2 regions of the Algibacter sp. Ld11 genome follow, and region 2 is predicted to be linked to the other one. Evidence: riboswitches for the same ligand, from Rfam matches in the RefSeq annotation. Region 2 holds a riboswitch; the other holds the start of a gene.

Region 1 (9,711 bases), on a different contig from region 2:
CTCTTGTTTTGCTTTTGCTACTTCTGCTGCTTTAGCTTGTGCTTCAGCCTCTTGTTTTGCTTTTGCTACTTCTACTGCTTTAGCTTGTGCTTCAGCCTCTTGTTTTGCTTTTGCTACTTCTACTGCTTTAGCTTGTGCTTCAGCCTCTTGTTTTGCTTTTGCTACTTCTGCTGTTTTGGCTTGTGCTTCAGCTTCTTGTTTTGCTTTTGCTACTTCTGCTGCTTTGGCTTGTGCTTCAGCTTCTTGTTTTGCTTTTGCTATTTCTATCGCTTTGGCTTGTCGTTCTGTTTCATTTGTACCAGTAACATCCGCTATTGGAGCATTGACTTCCGTCAATTGTTTAGTTTCTTCTTTAGCTTTAGCGTCCGCTTCAAACTGAGCTTGTCTTTCTGCTTTCGCTTTAGCACTAGCAACTCTATTCGCTCTAAATCTTTCATTATCGCTTTCCGAAGTTTTTGTATTTGATTTTCTTCTAGAAATAGATTTTCTTCTTTTATTGGATGAAGAAAAAAGAGAACTTTCATCTTCGTCATCACTATAGTTATATCGATACTTCTTTTTAAATTTATAAGCTAGTGTTATTTCATGCGAATTTCCAAACTCCGATAATTCACCCATAGATTGTTCATAATTGTACTCAACAGCTATTTGGTTACTAATATTTAAACCTATTCCAGCCGAAACGCCATATAACGTATTATATCCAGCTTGCCCCCAAATACCTTTTGGTACAGCAAGCATCATAACACCCGAAATTACAGTTTGGTCTTTTTTAAATTCTGATCTTAATAAACTTGAAAATTTACTGTTATCAAAAAAACCACGGCTTTGCATAAAACCTGTGTACATAATATGACCTTGAATACTTTGCTCGGGATTTTCTTCGATGAGCTCGGAAGTGTTTATGTTGTATGAAACCAAATTATTGATAGCCACACCAAAATCGAAAAACATAGTACCATAATTTAAACCTGGATTTATAGTAACAACAGAACTTTTTTCGATATTATTTAAGGCTGAATCCGGAAAATTAGAAACAATTTTACCTTGGTCTATTCCACTTTGATAAAATGCTATATTTGTTCCAAAAGTTAAATTACTATCTCTATTAAAAACGGCATTGTAAGCAAAATTTAAAATGCCACCAAAGTTAGTAAACACGCCGTTACTTTGCTGAAACAGACCTACACCAGCTCCGATATTTTCGTTAAAACGCCCAGAATAGCTTACTAAATAATTTTCGGGTGCATTTTCGAACTGAGCCCATTGTCTTTTATTTGTAATACTAATATATTTGTTTTGTTCTCTAACAAAACTAAACGTTGGATTTACTACGTATTTATTAAATTTTAATGAATTTCTAACGGGTAGTGTAAACGCAACAACACCATTCTCTTGGGAATGGAGTTGTGTAATTAAACATAAAAAAACGATGATATGTAGGATGCTCTTTTTCACTATTTTATAACCGTTATTGATCCCTTTCGCTTTTCGCTAGTAGATGTTGTAATGATGTAATAATACACAGGATTTACACTTGTAAAGTTTAATTGATCTTGTGGCCAATTGTTTTGATAATCATCAGTTTTAAAAACAACCTTGCCTTGTGCGTTAAATATTACTACTTCTGTATTTGTGCCGCTCACATAATCTGTTGGAATAATCCAAGTATCATTTTCTCCATCATTGTTTGGGCTAATAATATTTGGAATTAATGCTACGTCTGGAAATAAATCGATAGCCTTATCAACTTCAAACAAAAAGGTTTTAGTTGAAACACAGCCAGATGTTTGGATCACCTCAACCTTATAATTTCCAGATTGGGTAGCTTCATAATTATCATTACCAGCCCCAACTATAAGCGCTTCATTTAGATACCATTTAAATTCCGGATCTAAGGCTGTTGTGGTTACCGTAACAAGTAAAGTTTCTTCTGGTTCAATACTATTGAACTCCGGCACATCAATACTTGCCGTAAAGTTTGTATTTATAATATCTATGGAAGCACTTGTTGAGCAATTTCCTAAATCTACATTTACAGAATATGTACCTTCTACGTTAGTAGTATACATTTGGCTCGTTGCTCCCATAATTTCCGTTCCATCTAAATACCACTGGTAAGCATTACCGTTAATGGCACTTAAAGTCGTTGGGCCATCCGTAGCGCAATATGGAATATCTATACTTGAATTTATTTCGAATGTAGCGTTGTTAGACATAATTTCGCCAACAGTAACGCGATTTGAAAATGAATTTGAAGTACAAGTACCGTAATTAGTTTCCACAAAATAAATACCTGCCGTATCTACAGCTAAAGTACTTCCAGAAGCAACAAATACGGATGTTGTTGGACTAGTTTCTCTATACCAATTGTAAGTAAGCGATGGGTATTTTAAAGGTGAATCGTTTGAGGAATCTCCAGGATTATCAATAGTTAACAAATAACTTCCGCCTGAACAATACGATCCTGTTTCAATTAAATTATTGATTGAAAATGGAGAATCTTGAATTTTATAATATGCAGCAAACGTATTAGAAGCTGTGCTTGAAGCAACTGGAGAGGTACTTTTAATTTTAATTTTATAACCTTCACCCGAAGTTGTAGTAGGCAAAGAAAACTCTAGTGTTGCGGGCGATGTGATTACACTTCCGGCATCTGAAATATAAATATTAGATGCATTTGTAAAATCGCCATTCTCATCAGAAAGTTCTATAATAAACTGGTTTGAAGCATCTATACCATTTTCAGGAGAAAACGTAAATGTAGCATGGTAGCTATTAAATGAAGGGCTTGCACAAGCTTGAGAAAAACCTAAGTTTGGTTTACTTATAACAATTTGAGCACGTACTATAGTGGTAACACTCAAAACAAAAAACACAAAAACACTTAAATTTTTCATTTTATATTACTTGTTATTATTCTTTACTACAAGAATCTTAAAAAATTAACAATTTCACATCATATTCAATCTCTCTTAATTTACTATAGCTTTAAACCTAAAATAAAAACCGACTATTTTATTAGTTCAATTTTTTATTTAGTTTGCTATATATTAGTCAGTACCAACATCATGCGATGCTATAATTTTATTAATTTGTAATCGGTAATCAGGTCTGCGTTCGTTTCTTATATCAATAAAAGTTTCGGCATTATGACTTTTAGAATAAACATTGTAAAAAGCTGAATTTCCGTACCAGTTTTCTAAATCTTCATTATTAGAATTATGCTCAACAAAAATATTTCCGTTACAATTATTGAAATACATATTGCTAAATTTAATTTTATCTAAATTTTCTTGATTAATATTAATCTTATCTTGTAAAATTACTGCTGGATTAAAACCAGAAATAACACCCTTCTCCATATTTAACGAAGCACTTTGTCCAACATATACGGCTTCACTGACTAAACCTTTTTGAATATCATTTTCTAAATTCTCACTATCATTAAGCATAGTAATATTTTGAGCGCTTACAAATGTTCCTGGTTTAGAAAAATCTACCTCAGAAATATCATCAAAACCTAATACTTGAAAACACCTAGACCCTTCACTACTAGAAATATATGGAGACCTGATGGCTAATGAATTAGACAGTTTACATTGTGCACCATAATTAAATTTAAAATCGTTACTACTCGTTCTGTATGATACTATTTTATCTAAAGCAACATTACCTCCCCATACTTCAACAGCATCACCAGCAGAATAACTTAGCATAATATTATCAAAAACCGTTTGACTACCTACACCTGCTAATAGAAGCCCATTTAAATATCCAGCTCCTTTAATACGTTTACCGGCATACTCAATACGCACAAATCTTAAAACACCAGAACAACTTTCAGTATCATCACCTCCAAAGTTTGTAAAAGCATAATCACTTTGATTTAGGTCTGAATAAAAAGTAGCTACAGAACCGTTACCAAATTTATTACTTGGCGCATCACCAAGAATGGTAATACCACCCCAGTCTCCAGCACGTTTTACACTTCTATTTGATGTAAAAACTATAGGGTCTGTTTCTAAGCCATCGGCCATGATTACAGCACCTTTAGTAATGGTAAGAGATGCTTTAGAATCGTAGTCACCAATAATTACCGTTCCTGGCTCAATAGTAAGAACTGCTTTATTGGTAACAAAAACACTCCCAACCAATAAATACGTATCTCTTTTATTTAGCGTTGTATTTTCGCTAATGTTTCCTGTTAATATTTTGTTTGGCTCTCTATAATCTGTTTGGTTTGGTTTAAACTCCGTCCAATTATCTAACCAATTATTAACACCTATAATACCTTTTTCTTGCTGCGCAAAGGCGCTTCCCATTAAAAACAAAAATAAAAGTAGTTCTAAAGTAAATTTTTTCATAATAATTAAATTTTAAGCGTGAAACAGCAAACAATGCTTCTAAACTTTCATCAAAAATACAACAATTAAACCATGAAAAGATACATTTTATCGATGAAATGCATTTTTTTACACTTTATTGACCCTGTTTTATCGACGAAATGCATCTTTAAACGCTAAAAGCCCTGATAATCAATAAATACGAAAAATTCAAAATACGCTCATATCATGTGTATTTTCATCTACTTTTTCTAAAAAAGAAATATCTACTAGCTAATTTACGAAATTCAACAAGAATTTTACTACAAATATTACAGTTTAACCTATTAATTTTATACCCATATATAGTAGGAGCACAATTCTCAATTAGAATATGTAAATTAGCACTCATATTATTAGCTAAAACACCCCATTATACTTCGAATGATACACATTCACGAAAAAACATTACAAGATTTAGAGTTTCAAACGGTTTTACAGCAAGTAAGCGAACTTTGTGTAACGCCATTAGGTAACCAAAAAGCACTAGAAATTACACCTTACAGAACGAAGGAAGATCTTCAAAATGCCTTACTACTAACAAACGAATACTTATCATCTTTCCATAATGATAATCGCATACCCAATCATGGTTTCGATACTATTATGAAAGAATTGAAATTATTACGCATAGAAAACACCTATTTAGAAGTACACGGATTAAAGAAAATTGTTTCCATGTCTATTTCTGTAAACGCGATAGTTGTTTTTTTAAAAAAGTTTCAGGAATACTATATACATTTAAACACTTTTGCATCGCATATTGAAGTTACTAAAGTATTAATTGATAAAGTCGACGCTATTGTAGACCGTTTTGGAGATATAAAAGATAATGCATCTAGCACATTACTTGGTCTGCGCCAATCTATTAACCAAATAAAAGGAAAAATAAATGCAAGCTTTAGCTCTGCACTAAATACCTATCATGGTTTAGAATATTTAGACGATATTCGAGAATCTGTAGTCGATAATAAACGTGTACTAGCAGTAAAAGCCATGTATCGCCGAAAAGTAAAAGGTGCTATTATGGGCGGCAGCAAAACAGGAAGTATAGTATATATTGAACCAGAAACCACACTGCAATACTCAAGAGAACTCAATAACTTAGAATACGAAGAACACGAAGAAGTAATTCGTATATTAAAAGAAGTTACCGATTTTATACGTCCGTTTTTACCACTTTTAGAAGATTATCAATCCTTTCTAATTGATATTGATGTCATTTCGGCCAAAGCGAAATACGCGAATTCAATGAATGCCATACTTCCAGAATTTACCGAAGACCGCAGTATGAATTTACGAGACGCATACCACCCTCTACTCTATTTAAACAACTTGGCGAAGAACGAAAAAACGTTTCCCCAAAGTATATCTTTAGAAAAAGAAAGCAGAATTATCGTTATTTCAGGCCCAAACGCCGGGGGTAAAAGTATTACTCTAAAAACGGTAGGCTTACTACAAGTAATGCTTCAAAGTGGTATGCTTATTCCTGTACACGAGAGAAGTACAGTAACATTATTTGATAGAATTTTAAGTGACATTGGAGATAACCAATCTATAGAAAACCATTTAAGCACCTACAGTTATCGCTTAAAACAAATGAATTATTTCCTGAAGAAGTGCAACAAAAACACGCTTTTTTTAATAGATGAATTTGGAACCGGAAGTGATCCAGAGCTTGGTGGCGCTCTAGCAGAAACCTTTTTAGAAGAATTTTATCATCGTGAAGCTTTTGGAATAATCACTACACACTATTCCAATTTAAAAATTTTAGCAAACGAAATGCCGCACATGTTAAACGCAAACATGTTGTTTGATGAGCGCACACTCGAACCACTTTATAAACTTGTAATCGGACAAGCAGGAAGTAGTTTTACTTTTGAAGTCGCACAGAAAAACGGTATTCCATATAGTTTAATAAATCGTGCAAAAAAGAAAATTGAGCGCAGTAAAGTCCGTTTCGATGCTACTATCGCGAAACTCCAAAAAGAACGTTCTAAACTCGAAAAAACAGGACAATCTCTAAAAGAGAATGAAAAGAAAAAGGGTGAAGAAGCCGATAAACTAGAAGAAATAAACACCAAAATACAGAAAAAGCTAGAAAGTTATCAAGAACTTTACGATAGCAACCAGCGCCTTATATACTTAGGACAAAAAGTAAACGATATTGCTGAAAAATTCTTTAACAACAAGCAGAAAAAAGAATTGATGGGCGAATTGTTTAAAGTAGTTCAAATAGAAAATTCTAAACGCAAACGCGTAACTGTTAAAGAGAAAAAGAAAGTAAAGGCGAAAGAAATTCAAGTAAAAAAAGAAGTTGAAAAGAAGGTTGAAGTGATTCGCGAGAAGAAAAAAGAAGCGAAACAAAAAGCTGTTGAAGTTCCAAAACCAAAAGCTATTATCCGTTTAGGAGATCGTGTACGTATGGAAGATGGCCGAGCTGTTGGAACTGTAGATAAAATCGAAAAAAATAAAGCCGTTGTTAATTATGGCATTTTTACAACTAATGTGAGTATTGATCAATTGGAATTAGTAGAACATATTAAGAAGTGATAATCTGTATAAAAAAGATGAACACTTATATTTTAAAGGATAAATTTTTATCACCATTATTAATAACGCTATTTTATACTTTTTTTTACATTGGCAAAAGTAAAGATTTGGTATTCTTTAGTATCTTTTTTTTAATCATTCTTACTGTAGTTTTCATTGTGCATTACTTCAAAACGGATCTTTATATTCAAAATTTTTCAATAATAAACAACACCGTAGAAATCAAATATCAAAGGAATTTCTCTAACAATAATATAAAATCGTTCTTATCAAATTCTAAAATAATTAAATCCATCTCCTTTAATTCCAAATCATTTTTAGACGTATCGCATACTATTTCCATTAAATATATAGATAAAAATGGATTACACTTAAAAAAGGTTTTTAAAACAAATAATGATAATACATTTACTCGTATTATATCTAACTTACAAAATGAAATAAAACAATCTCAATCTTTGTAGTATAATCTGTCATTGTTTTACATATATTTGTAGAGTAGACTTTAGGAGTAATTAATTATTTTAATAATTAGTTTGAGAAATATCCTTAGAACCTGATTTGGTTAATACCAACGGAGGGAAAAGTTAACAGTGTCCGCACTGCCTTTTTTCAAATTCCAATAACTTTTATTGTTTACAAAAATGGTTGACTAAACTTAATTAGTCCACACAAACTATTTTTATATGATAAGCATAAAAGTAAACAGCACACCACATCAATTTCATAAAGAGGATGCTCTCGAGCATATTCTAAAAAAGTTAGAAATCCCCACTAACGGCATTGCGCTTGCCGTAAACCAAAACATTATTTCTAAAACCGATTGGCATACTACAACGCTCAATGATGGCGACCAAGTACTAATTATAAAAGCCACTCAAGGCGGTTAGAACCAACCTCTACAGATATATTTACACGGAATTAAAACATAATTTATTAACAGTTGCAAGCTATCAAATAAATAATCATGAAGAAAAAAGACACGGCACCAAAACAAAACGGAATTACAAGACATCCATTCCCTAATTCAAAGAAAATTTACGTAAAAGGAAAAATTCATCCGCAAATTAAAGTAGCCATGCGTGAGATTTCTTTAAGCGACACTACAGATTCGATGACTAAAAATAAAACACCAAACGAACCTGTAACCGTTTACGATACCTCTGGCCCATACACCGATCCAAATAAAACTATCGATGTTCACAGTGGTATAGAACGTATTCGTGAAAATTGGATTCTAGAACGTGGTGATGTAGAGCAACTCGATGGTTTTTCTTCAAAATATTGTAATGAACGTTTAAACGATAAAAGCTTAGATCACATGAGATTTTCGCTTCTAAAAAAACCGTTACGTGCCAAAAATGGACAAAACGTAACGCAACTTCATTATGCTAAAAAAGGCATTATCACTCCAGAAATGGAATACATCGCCATTCGTGAAAACCAGCGAATCGATGAAATGACCGAGATAAGAAAACAACATAAAGGCGAGCATTTTGGAGCGTCAATTCCAGATAAAATCACTCCAGAATTTGTACGTTCTGAAGTTGCAAGAGGTCGTGCAGTAATCCCTTCTAACATTAATCATCCAGAAGCCGAACCTATGATTTTAGGTAGAAACTTCTTAGTAAAAATTAATGCCAATATTGGTAACTCTGCCACAACCTCATCTATTGAAGAAGAAGTAGAAAAAGCTGTTTGGGCTTGCCGTTGGGGAGCCGATAATATTATGGATTTATCCACAGGGCAGAACATTCATGAAACCCGCGAATGGATAGTGCGTAACTCACCAGTTCCCGTTGGTACCGTGCCAATTTATCAAGCCTTAGAAAAAGTAAATGGCGTTGCCGAAGATCTAACTTGGGAAATTTTCCGTGATACTTTAATAGAACAAGCCGAACAAGGTGTCGATTATTTCACTATACATGCTGGCGTTTTATTGCGTTACGTACCTATGACGGCAAAACGTGTTACCGGTATTGTATCTCGTGGTGGTTCCATTATGGCAAAATGGTGTTTAGCACACCATAAAGAAAGTTTCCTTTACACGCATTTCGAAGATATTTGCGAAATTTTAAAACAATACGATGTTGCCTTTTCACTTGGTGATGGTCTGCGTCCAGGCTCGGTTGCCGATGCTAACGACGAGGCGCAGTTTGCAGAATTAGAAACTCTGGGTGAGTTAACGCAAATAGCTCGCAAGCACGAAGTGCAATGTTTTATAGAAGGTCCTGGTCACGTGCCCATGCACATGATTAAAGAAAATATGGAGAAACAAATTGAAGTCTGCGACGAGGCGCCTTTCTATACTTTAGGCCCTTTAACAACAGATATTGCTCCTGGTTACGACCACATTACCTCAGGTATTGGTGCCGCTATGATTGGATGGTTCGGTTGCGCGATGCTCTGCTACGTTACACCAAAAGAACACTTAGGCCTACCAAACAAAGAAGATGTTCGCGTTGGTGTAGTAACCTATAAGTTAGCGGCGCATGCAGCCGATTTAGCAAAAGGTCATCCGGGCTCACAACACCGAGACAATGCTTTGAGCATGGCACGTTTCGAGTTTAGATGGGAAGATCAATTTAATCTAGGCCTAGATCCAGAGCGTGCTCGAGAATATCACGACGAAACGCTCCCTGCCGAAGGTGCTAAAATTGCACACTTTTGTTCGATGTGTGGTCCAAAATTTTGTTCCATGAAAATTTCACAAGAAGTTCGTGATTTTGCCGCCGAAAACGACATTGTAAATAACGAAGTTATTGCCAAAGGG
Region 2 (9,711 bases):
GAACTAAATCAAAATTAACCACATTAATTACCACCTCTTTTGTTGCTTCAATATTTAGCAACGTATGCTTTTCGGTATTATCTCTAACACGTCTGGCAGGTGAAAAAATTAATATTGGTGGCTTTGCGCTAAACACATTAAAAAAACTAAACGGTGATAAATTAGGCTTACCTTCTGCATCCATAGTACTAGCAAAAGCTATTGGTCTGGGCGCTACCGCACTTAACAAATAGCTATGCAATTTACTTGTTGGAACACTTTTAGGGTCTATAGATACCATTAAGTTTTAATTTGGACAAAGGTAACTATTCTCTTTTGGAACTAAAAACAGATTTACTAACAACTTTGAACAATAATATTAACAGATTTGCATTATATTACTTGATAATTAATTATAACATGATTTTCACCAAATATAATACTGCATTCCGTTGGGTAATGATAGCGACATCATTCATTATTGTCTCTCTCATTCTTTGGAATACCTACGAGTTTTTCCAACATTTTAAAAAGGAAGAAAGTATTAAAATGGAAAATTGGTCTTTTGCCCAAACCGATTTTATAAACGATGAAACCAATGGCGATTTAGAACTTACTCTCAAAATTTTAAGCAGTAACAAAACTACTCCAATGCTTGTTATAAATGAAGATGGGAGCCTTGGTAGTTATAATAACATTGATGAAACAAAGATTTCAGACTCCGTTTATGTTCAAAAATTAATAGCTAAATTTAAAGAAGAAAACGCGCCAAAACATGTAAAAATGGGCAACACTATTGTGAGCACCATTTACTATGGGAACTCGCCTTTACTAAATAAATTAAAATATTACCCGCTAGCTTTATTGCTTATTATTTTTCTGTTTTCGGCAGTGATTTACTTTTTTTATAGTAGTAACAAAAACGCTGTTCAAAACAAATTATGGTCCGGTATGGCCAAAGAAACCGCACACCAAATTGGCACTCCGCTTTCCTCCTTAATTGGTTGGACTGAAATTTTAAAAACCGAAAGTGTAAATCCCGATTATATTCTTGAAATTGAAAAAGACATAGACAGACTGCAAACCATAACCGAGCGTTTTAGCAAAATTGGCTCCCTACCTACTCTAGAACTCGCCGATATTATAAAAGAAACCTTAGAGTCTTTCGATTATTTAAAATCACGATCATCTAAATTAATAGAGTTTGAAATAAAAACGCCTGTAGAACCAATTCCAGTAAATTTAAACAAACAGCTTTACAGCTGGACTATAGAGAACTTAGTTAAAAATGCTATTGACGCGATGAAAGGTCGAGGCAAACTTAAAATTGAAATATCGCAACTAGAATTACAAGTTAAAATAAGCATTACAGATACCGGAAAAGGTATTGCAAAAAAGGATTTTAATAAAGTATTCGAACCTGGTTACACCACAAAAAAACGTGGTTGGGGCTTAGGCTTATCGCTTACTAAACGTATTATTGAAGATTTCCATAACGGAAAAATAAAAGTATTACAATCGGAAAAAGGTATAGGCACTACGTTTTTAATCACCTTAAAACGCGCCTCTCATGAATAAACAATATAAACATATTACTGTAAAAGAAGTTCTTTTAAAAAACAATTGCCCGGAGTGTTATAGTAACGACGGTTTGCAACTCACTTTTAAGCAGCGCTTTATTGAAACCATCTTTTACAAAAGCATTACCAACGATATTAAACATATTCTTTTATGTAAAACTTGTGATTCTATAATTTATCCGGTACAATGGGATGAACATATTGAACGTGTTTTCGAATATCAAAAAAGAGCTTTTGTTCCTAAAAAAGCATCTCGCCAATTTAAAAAACCAGCATATTTAATTTTTGCTTTACTCGGTATAGCAATTGTAGCGGTGATTGTTACCCTTTTAATTTATAAAAAGATTATAAATTTGCCTTAATAGCTTCGGCAATAGCAATAAACTCTTCTGTAGATAATTTTTGTTTCTGAATAAAGCGGGCATCTTCCATAGATTGCAACGGAATTAAATGTACGTGAGCATGCGGCACTTCTAAACCAATTACAGAAACACCAATACGTTTACACGCCACCGCCTTTTCAAGAGCTAAGGCTACCTTTCTTGAAAAAGACATTAAACCATTATAAGTAGCTTCGTCTAAATCAAAAATTTTATCAACCTCCTGTTTAGGTATACAAAGCGTATGCCCTTTTGCATTTGGGTTAACATCTAAAAACGCCAAAAAATCATCAGTTTCCGCTACTTTGTAACAAGGAATTTCGCCATTTATAATTTTAGTAAAAATAGATGCCATAATTTGTTTTTTTTAATTGAGGGTTTCGCTTTCGCGGAAATAAAAAAGAATTAGTTTATCTAGAAATTTCAACAATATCAAACTTCATAACGCCATTTGGCACTTGAATTTCTGCAACATCTCCAACCGATTTACCTAGCAAACCTTTTCCAATTGGTGAGTTTACCGATATTTTTCCGGTAGCTAAATCTGCTTCACCATCGGCAACCAAAGTATAATTCATTTCCATACCATTGGTTTGATTTTTAATTTTCACCTTAGATAATACTAAAATTTTAGAGTTATCTAATTGCGATTCATCGATAACTCGAGCGCCAGCCAAAGCATCTTCCAACTTAGAAATTCTCATTTCCAACATACCTTGTGCTTCTTTAGCGGCATCGTATTCTGCATTTTCACTTAAATCGCCTTTATCTCTTGCTTCTGCAATAGCTCTAGAAGCTTTTACGCGTTCCACATCTTTTAATTGCTTAAGCTCTGCTCTTAATCTTTTTAGTCCTTCAGGTGTATAGTAAGATACTTTACTCATAACTTCATCGTTTACTTAATAAAAAAAGATTCCGAAATACGATTTAATAACAATTATTAAAGCATTCGGAATAAAAAAATCCCGTTCACACGAGATTCGAAAACAAATATACAAAATAATTAACTCAATTTGCTTTTTGTTGTAAATTGCAAATCAATTTTTCCCTTAACTATGCGATTCATATTTCTTTTAATAGCTACCTTAGTTTTAACTTCTTGTAATGATAACTCGATAGATAATCCTAACTGCCAATTTCTCCTAGACTTAAGTATAAATGAAGTTGTTAACTTAAATTTACCACAATATAGCCAACTGCAATTTGCAGGAAACTCGGTGTATTTGCCTAATGCTGGAAATGGCGGAATTATTGTAGCGAGTACTGGTGTAGATTATTATGCTTGGGATGCTGCAGACCCAAACCGCATACCTAGCGCTTGTTCTGTGTTAGTAAACTCTGGGTTAACTGCCACTAGTAGTTGTGCCGATCAAAATGAATATAGCTTAGTAACAGGGCAAGCTTTAGGCGACGGTAATTTGCCATGTACTCTACAGTTTTACAGAGTTCAGGTAAATGGCAATACTTTGCTTATTTCAAATTAACACCTTTCTAAACCTCTTGTAAGATTTAGAAAAGTGTCTAATCTATATTTTATTAAAACTTTAATGTAGCACCTATTAAAAAGTTAGATGTAGCTTGCGGATAATAGCCTGCGTAGTAACCTGTAGTTGTACCTGTTTGACTACCCGAATCGTCATAATCATAAGAACCAAAGTATCCGTTAGACACATATTTTCTATTCAATATGTTGTTTGCCAATGCAGACAAAGTAATTGACTTAAATATCTTATTCGTTTTAATAAGGTAGTTTACACTAATATCGTTTACAAAATAATCGCTAAGAACAGAATCTTCATTATCAATATTCCCCATATATTGCTTGCCAACAAACTTACTTAAAAGTGATAGTTGCAAATTTTCTATAGGAGAAAAGTTAATAGCACTACCCACAACAACTTCAGGTGAAAACGAAATATTCGTACTCCCTAAATCGACCACTTCACCATTTATAGACGAATTAAAGTTTTTGTTTTTATTAGTGCTCAAGGCGAAATTAGCAGCTACGCTAAACTTTTTACTAAACTGAATATTAGCATCAACTTCTAACCCTAGTCTATAACTTTTACCACTGGTTGCTCTAATAGGGCTTCCAACATCGTCAAGTTCTCCTGTTAAAACCAATTGATTTTTATAAAACATGTAGTATAAATTAGAATTTACACTTACCTTATTTTGATTAAAACGCCAACCTAACTCAATATCTCTAAGTGTTTCATTTTTGGTAACTCCAGCTTCAAAATCATCGCGATTAGGTTCTCTATTCGCCACAGCAAACGACGTGTAAAAACTACTAAACTCAGAGTTTTTATAAGTTAAACCTACTTTAGGGTTAAAGAAACTAAAACTAGCATCGGTATTAAAATCAATACGATCAGAATTTAATCCGCCTGTTTTATAATCTACAAAACGACCTTGTAAATCTAAAAAACCAATAAGTTGATCACTAAATCTAACGGTTGCCTTAGAGAACACACTAAAATCATTTTTAGTAGCATCACCATCGTAATAATGATCTCTAATATTTGCATTTGCAGCTAAATCACTACCCCAAATAACTTCTCCAAAATGATCGCCATCATAAGAACTGTATGACAATCCAGAAATCACTTCAACTATGTTATTCTTATAAGTAACATTGGCATTAACAATGTAGAAATTATTATCCAACCAACGACGCACAATTACATCAGAGTCTTCTTCTATTAAATTATTAAAATCGGCAGCAGATTCTTCAGATTTATACTGCTCAAAATACCCTTTTCCCTTAGTATAGTTTAAACCTAAGTTGGTAGACCAGTTATTATCAAAACGTTCATTCCAATGCAATTGGTAATGATCCTGCCAGTAATTATCGGTTTCATTATCATAAGTATATGGGTTTTGTCTACGATTTTCTTTAAGTTCATCGGCAGTTAAGCCATACCAAGCTTGGTAGGTACGCTCTTCATTTCCAAAAGTTAAAGCTTTTATTAAGGTGTTACCATCCTTATAAATTCCTTGTAAGAAATAAGATTTTAGATCGGTAAAAGCGCGATCTACATAACCATCGGATTTTAATTTTGAAAAACGACCAGAAATTTCAAAATGATCATTCAGCAAGCCTGTACTTAGTTTCACGGTATGCTTTCGTGTGCCAAAACTTCCAAAACTATTAGAAATTTCACCTGAAGCTTCATCAGAATACGCATCGGTTAACAAGTTTAAACTCGCTCCAAAAGCACCAGAACCATTGGTTGATGTACCAACACCACGCTGCAACTGTAAACTCTCTGTAGACGATGCAAAATCGCCTAAATTCACAAAAAATGTGCCCTGACTTTCGGGATCGTTATAAGGAATCCCATTAATAGTAACATTAACGCGTGTTCCATCGGTACCACGCACACGAATACTTGAATAACCAATACCCGCCCCAGCATCACTTGTAGTAACTACAGATGGTAAAAAGTTAATAAGCGTAGGAATATCTTGCCCTAAATTACGTTTTGCAAGTTCTTCTTTAGAAAGATTGGAGTGTGTAATTGGCGAATCGGCACTTACACGCACTGCCTTTACTAAAACCTCATCGAGGGTTTCTGTTTTAGTAGAATCTTGTTGCACAGGATTTTGTTGTGCATTAGCACACATTGATAACACTAGAAGTGCTAAAAAAAGAAAATTGTTTTTCATTACGACTATATTTATAATCGAATAAAAAGAGGTCATTATTCTTTAAAAAATTAATTAGTTTCCGAAATACTCAGACAAGCCAAGCATAACTATTTACAACATTTACATGATGTAAGATTTCCTAAACAGCATTACCTGTTCTAGGTTCAATGGGTATGATCTCAGCCGATATTAGGCACCCCTTTTTTGAGAACGCTGCAAAAGTAATTAACAATTTAGAATTAACCGTATAGAATGAAATAATTCTTTTCATTCTATATCTGGTTTACGCCTATTTGCTTTTTTGTCAGAAATGTTCTTTTTATTTTTTAATCGTTTTCTAATAACCGATTTTGGTACTTTGGTTCGAATACGTTTTTTAGGAATAACAAGCGACGCTTTAATAAGAGTAAAAAAACGTTTTATAATAAGGTCTTTATTTTTATGCTGACTTCTACTCTCGCCACATTGCATTAAAAGTACGCCGCTATTGGTTAAACGATGTTGCAGTTTAACCAACAGACGCTCTTTTTGTGTTTCAGAAAAAACCATCGAATTTACTAAATCAAAACTCAGCTCGATTTTGGAAGACACTTTATTTACATGTTGCCCGCCCGCACCAGAGCTTCTTACTGCTTTAAATTGTAATTCTTGAAATAATGCGGCCTCACTAAACATATTACCCTTGATGTTCCGGTTTTAAAAGATCGTTAACCGTTTTAACTGGGCTAAAAGTATTTAAAGGCACCTCAACAAAAACAGTGATCCAATCTGCCATACTTCCATTCCATAAACCGGGAAGTTCTAAAGCTTGAATATCGGTTCCGTTTTGTGTTTTCATGGTAATAAAAGCAGCTTCTGGATCTACATATTCTAGTAAATTGAACTTTTCGCCTTTATAATCTTTAACACCACAAACCAAATCGGTTGGATTAAAATGTGTTGCATTTTCTACAATTTTAGATTGAGAATCATTGGCAATATCTATTTGAGCAAACTCCACAATTTGTAAAGACACCTCACCATTGTAGTCTTTTACCCAAAATGGACCACCACCAGGTTCACCTTCATTTTTAACCATACCGCAAACACGAATAGGTTTATTCAACTTACTTTTTAAATAGTTTTTCTTTTCTTCGGAAGAAAAATCATCAAAATCGTCAATCAAAGATACATTCATTTTTTTTGAAACATACATTGCTATAGCAAGCAATTCTGCTTCTGAAACCTCGTCTTTATCCAATTCTTCTAAGAATTTAAACGCACGCTCTTGTACTTCAATTAAAACACCTGCAAGCATTTTTTTATACTCGGATACTTTCTTATTATTCTCGAAAACAACAATATTATCGATGTTTTTAATAAAAATAACATCACTATCTAAATCATTTAAATTTTCTAACAAAGCACCATGACCTGCTGGTCTAAATAGAATAGAACCATCGTCTTGTCTATAAATTTCATTAGTTGTTGTTAAGGCTAATGTTTCTGTTTCTTCTTTTTGATATGAAAAGGAAACATTAAACGAGGTGTTTGTTTTTTCCTCTAAAGCATTTTTAATTTTATCTAATTCTGTATTAAAATATTTATGATGCTTTTCTGAAACTGTAAAATGTAAATTTGCTTTATTGTTAGAAGAAGCGTATAAAGTAGATTCTAATAAATGCTCATGAAAAGCTGTTATAGTTCCCGTTTGATAGGTATGAAAGGGCAACAACCCTTTTGGAAAAAAACTATAATTTAATCGAGATTCATCTAGCATAGCTTTAACAAACTCTATGCAAAGTTCTCCTGTGCTTAAACTATCTACATTAGCTTTTACAGATTTAATTTCCTTTAAAACTTCATCATAAAAAGGAAACTTTCGAATGCCTTTAACAAAAGTTTCAATTAAAATATCGTTCGTACTTTCTATATAAGTTTCTATAGATTCTCTGTTTGGATCGTATTTCTTTAAAAACTGAAATAAAAACTTAAACATGCGCGTTGCTGCACCAGAAGCTGGTACAAATTTCACAATATTTAAGTCGTTTTTCCTAGCTTCGAAAAGTGCAATATACTCACGACTTTTATCGGGTGTATAACTTTCAATGCCACTACCAATATTGGCAGCTGCAATTAAATTGGAATAAGACATCCCGTTTTTTATTCGAGAAACTTGTCCTTCAACTTGTTTTTCAGTTATACCTTTATTTTTAATCTGTAAAATATCTTGTTCAGAAAACATTATTTTTTATTTAAAAGTTGATCTATATGCTTAATGGCTGTTGCAAGACGCGTTTTTTTATCGCCTTTTAACAACACATATGGTCGTTTATTAATTATTAATTCATTTTGAAAAGCATTAAACATCTCTAATCTCTCCTCTGGTTTATCTCGTAAATCGTCTGCTTCCCAAGGCGTATCAATATAAGTCAAAAAATACAAATCGTAAGTATTTTCTATAGCAAATTTTTTAAGTAAGGGATCACAGGTTTTTTTATAACATTGTTCTGAGTATACCTTAGTTTCTAACAAATCGGTATCGCAAATTAATACAGAATCTGTTTTTAACGCTAACCTATTTTCAAGAACCATTTGTCCTGCAGCTATAGGCAACAAATCTTCGGCTTCGCATGTTTTTCGTTCATTATTCCACTTATCTTGTAGATAATCACGAGCAAACTCAGGAACCCAAATGGAATTATAATAGCGCGCCAATTGTCGCGATAGTGTTGTTTTTCCAGAAGATTCTGGACCAAACAAAACAACTTTTATACAGTTTGAAGGGACTTGTCTATATTTTTCTTCCATGCTAAATAGCCATAAATGGCAATAATTGTAAATACAAAATATTGAAAACTTGTAAATGTAAAACCTTTATAAAAATATAGCGGCACCGAAATAATATCGCCTATAATCCAAAACAACCAATTTTCGATTTTCCGTTTTGCCATAAGCCACATACCAACAAAAAATATACCTGTTGTAAGTGTATCGATATACGCTACCCAACTGGTCCATTTTCCAAATGCATGGTAAACTAAATAAACAAAAACTAAGGTGGCTAAAAATATAGCTAAACTCAGTTTTTTCTCGTTAAACGTTGTTTTAGAGATTGGTGTTACTGCACTATCGTCTACTTTTCTAGTCCAAATATACCAGCCATAAACACTCATGATAAAATAATAAGCATTTATCATCATATCTCCTAAAAGTGCCCATTTGTATAATAAATACACAAAAATAACGGTACTTATCATGCCTGTAGGAAACACCCAGATTTTATTTTGTTTGGAGTACCAAACTGATAACAAACCAAAAATTATAGCAATAACTTCTAGAGCAATATCAAGCGTATCATAATCGTAGTATTGCTTGAAAAAAAATTCGAAAATACTGTCCATGCTTCTAATATTGTACTGTGTTTATTTTTTTAACGCCTCAAAAAAAAATTCGTCTTCTTCAAAAGCCGTACCGATTACAACTAAATCGGCTCCTGAAGCATATGCGTTTTCTAATTGTTTTAAATTTCTAATACCACCACCAACAATTACGGGCACTTCCACCTCTTGTTTTACTTTTGCAATAATAGCCTGAGAAACTGGAACACGCGCACCACTTCCGGCTTCCAAATAAATTAACTTCATCCCTAATAACTGCGCTGCTTTTGCGGTATCAACTATGTTATCGATAGCCCCCCTTTCCAGTGGTAATGTTTGAGTTACTTGCTGTACGGCTGTTGCTTTTCCGCTTTCAATTAAAATATAACCTGTTGAAATAACTTCTAGCGTTGTGTTTCTTAATTTAGTAACAGACTTTACATGTTTCCCTATTAAATACTCTGGGTTTCTACCAGAAATTAAAGATAAAAACAAAATGGCATCTGCTTTTTCGGTAATTTGAGTAACATCTCCCGGAAATAAAACAATAGGCAGTTGGGTGTGTTTTTTAATTTCTTCAACTAAAATATCAGTAACATCTATATCTACTATACTGCCACCTACAAAAATATGTGTAGCAATAGATCGATTTACCTTCTCTATAAAACCCGCTGTGTTTTTAACTAAAAATTTATCCGGATCGATTAAAACCGCTAGTTGCTTAGTGTTGGTTTGTATGTTTTGATAAACACCTCTCAT

The links. Region 2 has a riboswitch for thiamine pyrophosphate ahead of ACJJV4_RS09930 (TonB-dependent receptor). Riboswitches for the same ligand answer to the same signal wherever they lie in the genome.
Region 1: it holds a riboswitch for thiamine pyrophosphate, as region 2 does, so the genes downstream of both, thiS (sulfur carrier protein ThiS) here and ACJJV4_RS09930 (TonB-dependent receptor) in region 2, are expected to answer to the same signal.

What each region holds. Positions count from the first base shown of each region.
Region 1 is NZ_JBISHH010000022.1:20,782-30,492, reverse strand. Features, by position in the region: gene ACJJV4_RS08265 (PorP/SprF family type IX secretion system membrane protein) at 1-1,458, opposite strand, end outside; gene ACJJV4_RS08260 (gliding motility-associated C-terminal domain-containing protein) at 1,458-2,900, opposite strand; gene ACJJV4_RS08255 (hypothetical protein) at 3,054-4,367, opposite strand; gene ACJJV4_RS08250 (endonuclease MutS2) at 4,770-6,938, shown strand; TPP riboswitch at 7,436-7,538, shown strand; gene thiS (sulfur carrier protein ThiS) at 7,625-7,828, shown strand; gene thiC (phosphomethylpyrimidine synthase ThiC) at 7,906-9,711, shown strand, end outside.
Region 2 is NZ_JBISHH010000023.1:117,118-126,828, forward strand. Features, by position in the region: gene ACJJV4_RS09900 (flavin reductase family protein) at 1-280, opposite strand, end outside; gene ACJJV4_RS09905 (sensor histidine kinase) at 400-1,557, shown strand; gene ACJJV4_RS09910 (hypothetical protein) at 1,550-1,921, shown strand; gene ACJJV4_RS09915 (HIT family protein) at 1,905-2,294, opposite strand; gene greA (transcription elongation factor GreA) at 2,350-2,823, opposite strand; gene ACJJV4_RS09925 (hypothetical protein) at 2,995-3,423, shown strand; gene ACJJV4_RS09930 (TonB-dependent receptor) at 3,476-5,611, opposite strand; TPP riboswitch at 5,713-5,804, opposite strand; gene arfB (alternative ribosome rescue aminoacyl-tRNA hydrolase ArfB) at 5,861-6,268, opposite strand; gene ACJJV4_RS09940 (DUF4301 family protein) at 6,270-7,817, opposite strand; gene ACJJV4_RS09945 (AAA family ATPase) at 7,817-8,383, opposite strand; gene pnuC (nicotinamide riboside transporter PnuC) at 8,344-8,976, opposite strand; gene ACJJV4_RS09955 (geranylgeranylglyceryl/heptaprenylglyceryl phosphate synthase) at 8,998-9,711, opposite strand; gene ACJJV4_RS09960 (4'-phosphopantetheinyl transferase family protein) at 9,708-9,711, opposite strand, start outside.